3 regions of the Janthinobacterium darwini genome follow, and region 1 is predicted to be linked to each of the others. Evidence: predicted binding sites of a transcription regulator. Region 1 holds the regulator's gene; each other region holds the start of a gene.
The links. The regulator FliA, encoded in region 1, starts transcription of late flagellar genes. The targets are predictions, from matches to a motif close to CTAAAGTTTNNNNNNNNNNNGCCGNTA.
Positions count from the first base shown of each region.

Region 1 (3,273 bases):
CCTGCGCCAGGCGCGTCATGTGTTCGCGCTCGCGGCGGAGGGCTTCAGTGCGGCGTTTCAGGGCGGGATTCGGCAGCGCAATGGCTTGCGGTGCTTCCATGATGATGGGCGGCGCGCCCTTTTCCAGGCTGAAAGCCTGGCCGATGGCATTCTGGAAGACGCGGTACTTACCTTCGTTGACTTGCGAAATCGCATACATGACGACGAAAAAGGCGAACAACAAAGTGATGAAGTCGGCGTACGAGATCAGCCAGCGGTCCTGGTTGTCCGGTTCCTCGTCATACTTCCTGCGCGCGCGCCGCATCATGGTCAGTGCTCGTGCAGCAGGCTGGCCACGCGCTCTTCGATGATGCGCGTGTGGTCGCCCGTGGCGATGTCGTACAGCACGGCGGCCGTGATTTCATATTGCAGCACCCGGCGCGAGACGATGGCCTTGAGTTTATTGGCCACCGGCAAGAACAGCAGATTGGCCAGGCCCACACCGTAGATGGTCGATACAAACGCCACGGCGATGCCGCTGCCCAATTTACTCGGGTCGGTGAGGTTTTCCATGACATGGATCAAGCCCAGCACGGCGCCCAGAATACCGATGGTGGGCGAATAGCCGGCCGCCGACTCCCACACCTTGACGGCCTGGCGCTCGGCCATTTCGTAGGCAGAGATCTCCACGTCGAGCAACTGGCGCAGCTTGTCGGGGGCGATGCCGTCGACGATCATGCGCAAACCCTTGGCGTTGAAACGGTCGGCCGTGTTTTCCATCAGGCGTTCGAGCGCCAGCGTGCCATCGCGGCGCGCAGTCAAGCTCCATTGCCCGATGTCGCGCGCCAGCGCGGCGCGCGTATCGGCCGGCGGCAAAAACACCCAGCGCAGCATTTCCAGGCCGCGCACGAAAGTACGCAGCCGCGTTTGCAGCAGCACGGCGCCGAAGGTGCCGACGATGACGATGGCAAAGGCGGCCGGCTGCAGCAGGGAGGCCATCTTGCCGCCTTCCAGTGCCTGGCCGACCAGAAGGCCCGCCAGCGCCAGCGCCAGCCCGATTACGCTGGACCAGTCCACGCCAGCTCCCTCAAGGTTGCCCGCAGGCGTGCGACGGCCTGGGTATGCAGCTGCGAGACACGCGATTCGGACACGCCCATCACCGCGCCGATCTCCTTCAGGTTCAGCTCTTCTTCGTAGTACAGGCCCATGAGCATTTTCTCGCGTGGCGGCAGCGCGTCGATGGCATCGATCACGGATTGCCGGAAATCGGTATCGAGCAGGGACCGCAAGGGGTCGCTGTCCTCGTCCACGCAATGGCGGTCGAGAAAGCTGTCATTGCCGTCCGGGTCATGAAAGTCTTCGTAGTACAGCAACTGGTGGCCGCCGCCGTCGCCCAGCATTTCCTGGTAATCGACGAGCGACATTTTCAGCAATTTCGCCACTTCCGATTCCGTCGGCGGGTGTCCCAGGCGCTGCTGCAGGATGCTCATCGCCTCTTCGATCTTGCGCATGTTCTGGCGCATGCTGCGCGGCAACCAGTCGCTGGTGCGCAATTCGTCGAGCATGGCGCCGCGGATGCGCAGCACGGCATATGTCTCGAACTGCGCGCCATGCGTCTCTTCATAGCGGCTGATGGCGTCGAGCAGGCCGATCATGCCGGCCTGGATCAGGTCATCGACCTCGACCGAAGGCGGCAATTTCGCCTTCATATGGTGCGCCAGACGCTTCACCAGCGGAATGTGCTCCGTCAGCAAATAGTCCTTGTTCGATTTCCCTTTGACCGTGTACATAGGCTGCTTATTGTTTTAACTGCTATCGTGTGCTGATGATGGATTCAGACGCTGAACTGGTGCGGGCTCCCCGTCTGGTACAAGGTGCCACCGAGCACCGGCGCCGCCGAACGGGCCAGCCGCTCGGCCAGTCCGCGAAACGCCACCGAAGCTCCCGCCAGCGGAAAGGCATCGACCACGCTGCGGCCCAGACGCGCCGCGCGGTGCAGATACTCATCGGCAGGCACCGACCCCATCGAGGTCAGTTTCACGGCCAGGTAACGGCTCGCCGCCTGCGCCATATTATCGTATACCACTTTTGCCTCGGATTCGGAAGCGCCGGTGACCAGAATGCCAAACGGACGGCGTCCCAGTTCCTGGCTCAGGCGCTTGATCAGGCAGTATGCCGCCTTGATCGAAGTGGCGCTGGTCGACACTTGCACCACGATATCGGACGAGGCCATCAGCGGCACGGGAAAGCAATCGCCCTCGTCGGCCATGACGCCGTCGACCAGCACGATGCCGCTCTGGCGCGCCATCACCTCGAAGGTCTTGCCCAGGCGGCGCAGTTCTTCCTCGCCCGCATAGTCCATGCTGTCCATCAGGTGGTTGCGCGCACCCAGGCTGGCTACGCCGAAGCCTTGCGGCACCTGGTGGATGACCTGGTTCAAGGCGCACTGCTGGCGCGCCACGTCGCGCAGGCTGGCGCCGTGCGCCAGTCCCAGGCGCGCAGCGACGCCATCGCTGCCGCCGCTGGCGTCGAGCAGCAGCACGTCATTGCCGCCGTAGACCAGCGAGGCGCCCAGGTTGACCAGCATGGCCCCCTTGTCGTCCTGCGGCGTGGCAGAGAGAAAAGTCATCACCCGCGGCTGCGGGCCGGCCAGCATGCGGCGCAAGCCTTCAGCCTGGTCGAAATCGAAATTAGCCAAGACGCACCCCGCGCGCTTCATTGTTGCGGGCAGCTGCCTGCGCCATCAGCAGCGGCAGTTCGGCATCGGAAAACTGCGTCGCCGCCGCATCGCGCTTGAGCTTGAAGGCGCGGTCGATCAGGTAGCCGCGGTCGGCCAGGTACAGATCTTCCGGCACGCGCTGGCCGTTCGACACATAAAACAGGTTCAGTTTCTGGCGGATCACCACGTCGAGCACATTGCCGATCGAGGCCGCTTCATCGAGCTTGGTCATGATGCAGCCGGCCAGGCCACTGCCCTGGTAGGCGCGCACCACTTCGTTCAAGGTTTCCTGCGTCGCCGTGGAGTTCAGGCACAGCAAACGTTTCACGTCGGCGCCGGCGCCCGACAACATGGCCACCTGCTCCGTCACCATCTGGTCGCGCTGGCTCACGCCCACCGTATCGATCAGCACCGTGTGCTTGTTCTTCAATTCCTTCAGGGCGATGCGCAAGTCCGCTTCATCCTTCACCGAATGCACCATCACGCCGAGGATCTTGCCGTAGATGCGCAGCTGTTCGTGCGCGCCGATACGGTAGGCGTCCGTGGTGATCAGGGCCAGCTTTTCCGGGCCGTGG
Region 1 covers NZ_JBNYXX010000001.1:331,973-335,245, reverse strand. The annotation lists gene motD (flagellar motor protein MotD) at 1-304, opposite strand, end outside; gene ACQ4WZ_RS01485 (flagellar motor protein) at 310-1,056, opposite strand; gene ACQ4WZ_RS01480 (RNA polymerase sigma factor FliA) at 1,038-1,769, opposite strand; gene ACQ4WZ_RS01475 (MinD/ParA family ATP-binding protein) at 1,814-2,677, opposite strand; gene flhF (flagellar biosynthesis GTPase FlhF) at 2,670-3,273, opposite strand, start outside.

Region 2 (3,273 bases), 1.1 Mb from region 1:
GCGTCATGGTGGCCAAGCAGCGCCCCGACCTGGTGCGCTGCGTGGTCTTGCTCGATTCGCCCGTGGTGGCGGGCTGGCGCGCCTTGCTGGTGCGCCTGGCGCGCAATACGGCGCTGGGCGAACGGTTTTCTCCGTCGCGCTTTTCCGCCCGGCGGCGCAAGTTGTGGCCCGATGCGCAAGCCGCGTATGCACACTTTGCCTCCAAGGACATGTTCGCGATCTGGGCGCCGCAAGTCTTGCGCGACTATATCGATAGCGGCCTGGTTCCCCACCCGGACGGGGTGCAGCTGCGCTTTACGCGCGAAGTGGAAACGGATGTTTATCGCAGCTTGCCGCATCATATCGGCGGCCTCGTCAAGGATGGCTTTCCCGTGCCCATCGGTTTTATCGGCGGCACGGCATCGGTGGAATGCCGCCAGGCGGGTTTGAAGGCCACGCGCAAGCTGGTCGGCAGGTTTTTCCGCCAGGTGCCGGGCGGCCATCTGTTTCCCATGGAAAACCCGGAACTGACGGCGCAAGTGGTGCGCGAGATGATCGCTTCCTTGCTGGCGAAGCAGTAGCCTGACGCCAACGATTTTCATCTTGCAAGGGCCAATAGTGGCGGGTTTTCGCGTAAAATCCTGCCATTCGGGCCGCGCCTGCAGCAGGCGTGCGGCCCCCGCCATTCCGATATTCTAGAAAGAGCCCCTGCGATGACGATTAAAAGCGATAAATGGATACGCCGCATGGCGGAAACAACGGGCATGATCGAGCCGTTCGAACCGGGCCAGGTCAAGGAACGCGACGGCAACCGCATCGTTTCTTACGGCACGTCCAGCTATGGCTATGACATCCGTTGCGCCGACGAGTTCAAGTTGTTTACCAACATCAACACTACCATCGTCGATCCGAAGGATTTTGACGCGAATAACTTCGTCGATGTGTCTGGCAAGGGCTATTGCATCATCCCGCCGAACTCGTTCGCGCTGGCCCGCACGGTCGAGTATTTCCGCATTCCCCGCAATGTATTGACGATTTGCCTGGGCAAGAGCACGTATGCGCGCTGCGGCATCATCGTCAATGTCACCCCGTTCGAACCGGAATGGGAAGGTTTCGTGACCCTGGAGTTTTCGAATACGACACCGTTGCCGGCGAAAATCTACGCCAACGAAGGCGTGGCGCAAGTGCTGTTCTTCGAATCCGATGAAGTGTGCGAAACCTCGTACAAGGACCGTGGCGGCAAATACCAGGGCCAGGTTGGCGTGACCCTGCCGAAGACCTGATTGCTGGAAGGGCGGGGCGCCAGCCGTCTTTCCCTTCTTTACCTGCCTTTACACCCGCAGCACTACATCCGCGCCCATGCTTGCCGTTAACCTTGGTAGTGAAACACTGAGGAGGCATCATGGTAGCGGCAATCGGTTCAGGCAGCGCGGTCAGTGCGGCAAGTAGCGCCAGCTCGGGCAGCAGTTCGCAGATCGCGGCGCTGCAAAAGCAGATCACGGCGGCGCAAAAGCAGTTGACGGAATCGCAGAAGGGCGCGCAGACGGACGCGTCGCAAAAGCTGCAGCAGCAGCTGGCGCAACAAATCCAGGCCTTGCAGGCGCAAATTGCCCAGTTACAGGCGGCAGCGGCGCAAGAGGCGGCGCAGCAAGCTCCTCAGACGACCAGCAGCGCCGATACGGCGACGAGTCCGGCCAAATCAAGCTCGGCCACCCTGGGCAGCATCATCGATACCCAGGCGTAACAAGGTTAGCGGCAATGCTCGCCGCCAGGCTCGCCGGAAGGTCAGCCTGGCGTTTTGGTGGGCAGCAACATTTCCACACACAGCCCGCCACCGCTACGCAAGCTGGCCCCGATGCGCCCGCCATGGGCGCTGATGACGTGCTGGGCGATGGCTAGGCCCAGGCCATGGCCGTCCGTGCTGTGCTGGGTATTGCTGGCGCGAAAGAACGGCTGGAAAATGCTGGCCAGGTCGGCACCAGCGACGCCGGGTCCCCGGTCCAGCACGGCGATGCGCAGCCAATCATGCTGGCGCGACAAATTCACTTCCACCGTACCGCCATCGGGACTGTGCTTGACGGCATTGCGCACCACGTTTTCCACGGCGCGCGCCAGCAGCTCCGGCCGGCCCGTGACAGCGGCGTCGGCGATGGCCGCGTCGCCCGCGAGGGCTATCTCCACCTGGCGCGCCTTCGCTTCGTAGCGGGCGTCTTCCATAATGTCGTGCAACAGGTCGGCGATGCCGACGTCTTCGCTGAGCGGTGAGCCAGCGCCGGCTTCCAGCCGCGACAGGGTCAGCAGCTCGCCGATCAGCTTATCCATGCGTTCGCTTTCGCGTTCGATGCGCTGCATCGAGGCGTCCACCTTGTCCGGCTGCTGGTGCGCCAGGCCGATGGCCGCTTGCAAGCGCGCCAGCGGCGAGCGCAGTTCGTGCGACACATCATGCAGCAAACGCGTCTGGCTCTCCATGAGGCTGCGCAAACGACCCGTCATGCGGTCGAAATCGCGGCCCAGGTCCGTCAATTCATCGCCGCGCTTGCCGCTGGCGTGAAAGCGGGGCGCCAGGTCACCGTGCGAGGCGGCCTCGAACGCTTGTCGCAGGTCGCGGATGGGACGCGCAAAATACCAGGCCAGCAAGAAAGAGAACAGCAGGCTGGCGGCGATGGCGGCGGCCAGGGGAATGAAGGTGCGGTAGGGGTTGTCCATGCGCGGTCCCGGCGGCATGCCGCCCATGCCACCCATCTCGCGCGGCCCTCCGCGCTGGTAGTCGGCGTGCGGCGGCGGCATGCCGGACGCTTCGGAACGGGGGCCGCCCATGCCGCGCGGGCCGCTCAGGGTGACGGCGTTGAGCGTGTCGCGCGCGGCGCCCGCCTCGGCAGTGCGAAAGCGGACGGACGAGGGCAGGAACAGCAGGTAACGCACGCCGTCGCTGCCGATGACCTCGCGCACCACGGCATGGGGCGAGCCTTGCGCCAGCAGCGCGCGCGCCTTGCCGAGTATGGCCGGATGGACCTTGCGGCCCATCAGTTCTTGTCCTTTTGCATCGACGGCAAACACGCGCATGCGTTCCATCTTGCCGAGAAACTGCTGCAAGGCTTTGCTGCCGCCCGCTTCCAGGGTGGCGCTGGCCGCTTCGATGGCCATCTGTGCGGGCGGGCTGGTATCGATGTCGAGGGCCCGCTCCTGTTGCGCCGCCCGGTTTTTCAACCAGAAAGTGCCGCCGATGCCGATGGTGGCCGTGACTTGCGCCAGCATGATGCACAGAAAAAACTTCCAGAACAGACGGCCCACGCT
Region 2 covers NZ_JBNYXX010000001.1:1,430,206-1,433,478, forward strand. The annotation lists gene ACQ4WZ_RS06525 (alpha/beta fold hydrolase) at 1-560, shown strand, start outside; gene dcd (dCTP deaminase) at 693-1,262, shown strand; gene ACQ4WZ_RS06535 (FlxA-like family protein) at 1,382-1,723, shown strand; gene ACQ4WZ_RS06540 (sensor histidine kinase) at 1,765-3,270, opposite strand; gene ACQ4WZ_RS06545 (response regulator transcription factor) at 3,273-3,273, opposite strand, start outside.
Region 2: ACQ4WZ_RS06535 (FlxA-like family protein) is a predicted target of FliA. The motif match lies at 1,325-1,351, and genes of this name have one in related genera.

Region 3 (3,273 bases), on a different contig from region 1:
TGGTGGCATCAGCATGGACCCGGCCCTGCAAACCTTGACGATCAGCCCGCTGGAGCGGGGTGGGCGGCAGTATGTGCGCGTGGCTACCCGGCAAGCGATCCAGGCAGGCCACGTCCATCTGTATTTATTATTGGGCAATGGTAGCGGCGCCGTCGTGCGCCTGGGCACCTTGTGGCTGACGCCGGCACCGCCAGCACCGCCAGCCGTCGCCAGTGCGCCAGTCAGGCCCGCTATTCCGGTGGCAGTGGCTGTGCCGCTGGCACAGCCACTGCCACTGCCGCGCGCGATGCCCGGCGCGCCGCCGGCCGATGCCGCCGCGCTGGCGGCGCGCGCGCGCGCCGAGGGCCTGGTGCGTCCGGCACGCGTGTTTGTGCCACCGCCCGTCGCGCCCACGCCATCTGCCCCGGCGCTGCGCCCGGCGCCGTTGCGCCGCGCCACTGCGCCCGTGGCCGCCTGCGCGCCGCAGGCCAATATGGAGCAGGCGCAAGCATGCGTGGCGCTGGACCAGAAAAACGCGGCCCTGAATGAAAAGCTCGGCGAATTGGAGGGCAAGATCGGCGCCTTGCAAAAGGCGCTGGCGCTGCCCGTCGTCGCCGCACCAACCGCTCCACCGGCTGCCATACCGGCTGTGGCGGAAGCGCCGCATGCCAAACCCAAGCCCCTGCACGCGGCGCCGGCAGCCGACAAGGAAAAGAAAGCGGGCGGCAATGGTTTGATGTGGCTGCTTATCGGCACCCTGTCCTTCCTGCTGCTGACGGCGCTCGTCGTGTATGCCGTGCGCAAGCGCAGGCAAGCGGCGGGGGCGGGCACGCCGTCGAAATACTGGGTCTTGCTGCGCAAACCGTTCAGCCGCAAGAAGAAGGATGTGCCGGTGCTGACGGAAGCGCTGGAAGAGGACGCGGCCGAGGCGGAAGCGGAGCCGTTCTCGCGTTAACGCTGCTGCAAGGCCGCGCCCAGATTTGATATAAAAAAAGATATTGAAAAAAGGATAGAAAGTGCCTGTCTAACGTGTTGCCTATTTCTTAAAGATGGTGATATGATTAATTCAGTGGACTTGCTCTACGATAAAACAGTCCCAGCCTGGCGCAGTCACCAACGATAGTGTGGCGCGGCAAACAGGTGTAGCGTTGCATAAACGCCTGGGTCTGGAAGCGGTTTGCGATGCCGACGATGTGCTCGCGAACGCCGGATGCAACCGGCAGCGAGGCGACGCCAGGAGATACCTGGGGCTCGCCTTCCAAATTCCCCCTCCTTGCTTTTCGGACGCCGCAAATGCAGCGCTCCCCGGCACGGCGGCAGACGTAAAAAAAGCACCCGCAGGTGCTTTTGTTGTTTCTGGCGCGGCAATGTTGACCTACATGCGGGCGCGCGATCCCTGCATGGCGTTCGGCAGTTGCGTCATCCACGGTTCCGTGATGGCGCGGATTTCGCGATCGTTGGCCAGGATTTGCTTGAGCAAGTCAATCTTGCGCTGGCGCGAAGCGCCGGCCAGGGCAGGCACTTTGCCCGTCATGGTCGTGCTGGCGGCGCTGGCGCACTGGTTTTCCAGGGTGTCCAAGCCATCCCAGTCGCTCGAACGTGCGGCGACGACCATTTTGTTGGTCATTCCTGCAATATTTTCATACATCGAGAGAACGTCGTTGGAGGTCATGAGCACACCCGTAACTAGTGAATGGATTACCGCTTGTCTAGATTAGCGGCAGGTTCAGCGGGAACTTGAGGGTGTTTTTGAAAAAAAAGTGAAAATAATTTGGATGGTTGTGGCTGGCTGCCGGAATCTCCCGCCGAGCCGTTGTTCCGCATGCGAAAAAGGTATGATTCTCAGGCTATGATTTTGCTTATTTTCATCGAAAGGATCGCCATGCACGGTTTGCGTTTTTCCTGGTCCCGGACTCCAGTCCAGGCTGCCATCGCCCTCGCCCTGGCCGGCGCCACCGTGGCCTATGTACCGGCTCAAGCGCATGGCCAGCAAGCGGCCACCAGCGCCGCTGTCCCCGCTGCCGCCACGGCGTCGCCCGGCGACGACTTCTATGACTACGTGAATGGCGACTGGCTGCGCAGCACGGAGATTCCCGCCGACCGCAGCAGCTGGGGCTCGTTCGCCATCCTCGCCAACTCGACCAACGAGCGCATCATCGGCCTCGTCGAAGGCCTGGCGGCGGCGCCGCAGGCGGATGCATCCGCACGCCAGGTCAGCGATTTTTACCGTTCCTGGATGGATGAATCGGCCATCGAAGCGAAAGGCTGGGCGCCGATCAAGCCCTTGTTGAGCAAGATCGATGGCATACGCGACCAGGCGGGACTGGCACGCGCGCTGGGCGAGAGCCTGCGCGCCGATGTCGATCCGCTCAATGCTACCAATTTTTATACGGAAAACCTGTTTGGCCTGTGGGTGGCGCAAGACTTGAACGACACCACGCGCAATGTGGCCTATCTGCTGCAGGGCGGGCTGGGCTTGCCCGACCGCGCCTTCTACCAGGACGACAGCGCGCGCATGCAGGGCTTGCGCACTGGCTACCAGGCGCATATCGCCGCCATGCTCAAGCAGGCTGGTTACAGCGATGCGCCAGCCCGCGCCGCGCGCGTGTTTGCGCTGGAGCAGAAAATTGCCGCCAGTCACGCCAGCCGCGAAGAGTCAGCCGATGTCGCCAAGGGCAACAACGCGTGGCGCGCCGCCGACTTCGCCAGCAAGGCGCCTGGCCTGGACTGGAAAGCCTTCTTCCAGGCTGCAGGCCTGGGCAGGCAGACCGATTTCATCGTCTGGCACCCGACGGCCATGAAGGGCAGCGCGGCGCTGGTGGCGAGCGTGCCGCTGGCGACCTGGAAGGATTTCCTGGCTTTCCACGCGATTAACCATTTCAGCACCACCTTGCCGAAGGCGGCCGCCGATCAGCGTTTTGCCTTTTACGGCAGCACCCTGAGCGGCACGCCGCAGCAGTCACCGCGCAGCAAGCGCGCGCTGGCGGCGACGAACGCGGCCCTCAGCGACGCCGTCGGCAAGCTGTACGTGGAGCGTTATTTCCCGCCTGAATCGAAAGCCCGCGTGCAAGACATGGTGGGCAATATCGTCGCTGCCTTCTCGCGCCGCATCGACAAGCTGGACTGGATGGCGCCGGCCACCAAGGCGCAGGCGCAGGAGAAACTCCAGACCCTGTACGTGGGCGTGGGCTATCCGGAACGCTGGGCCAGCTATGCGGGCTTGCGCGTGGTGCGCGGCGACGCGCTGGGCAATGTGCAGCGGGCGGAGCAGTATCATTACCAGCAGGAACTGGC
Region 3 covers NZ_JBNYXX010000003.1:325,124-328,396, forward strand. The annotation lists gene ACQ4WZ_RS19890 (type IV pilus assembly protein FimV) at 1-934, shown strand, start outside; gene ACQ4WZ_RS19895 (flagellar protein FliT) at 1,355-1,651, opposite strand; gene ACQ4WZ_RS19900 (M13 family metallopeptidase) at 1,862-3,273, shown strand, end outside.
Region 3: ACQ4WZ_RS19895 (flagellar protein FliT) is a predicted target of FliA. The motif match lies at 1,695-1,721, and genes of this name have one in related genera.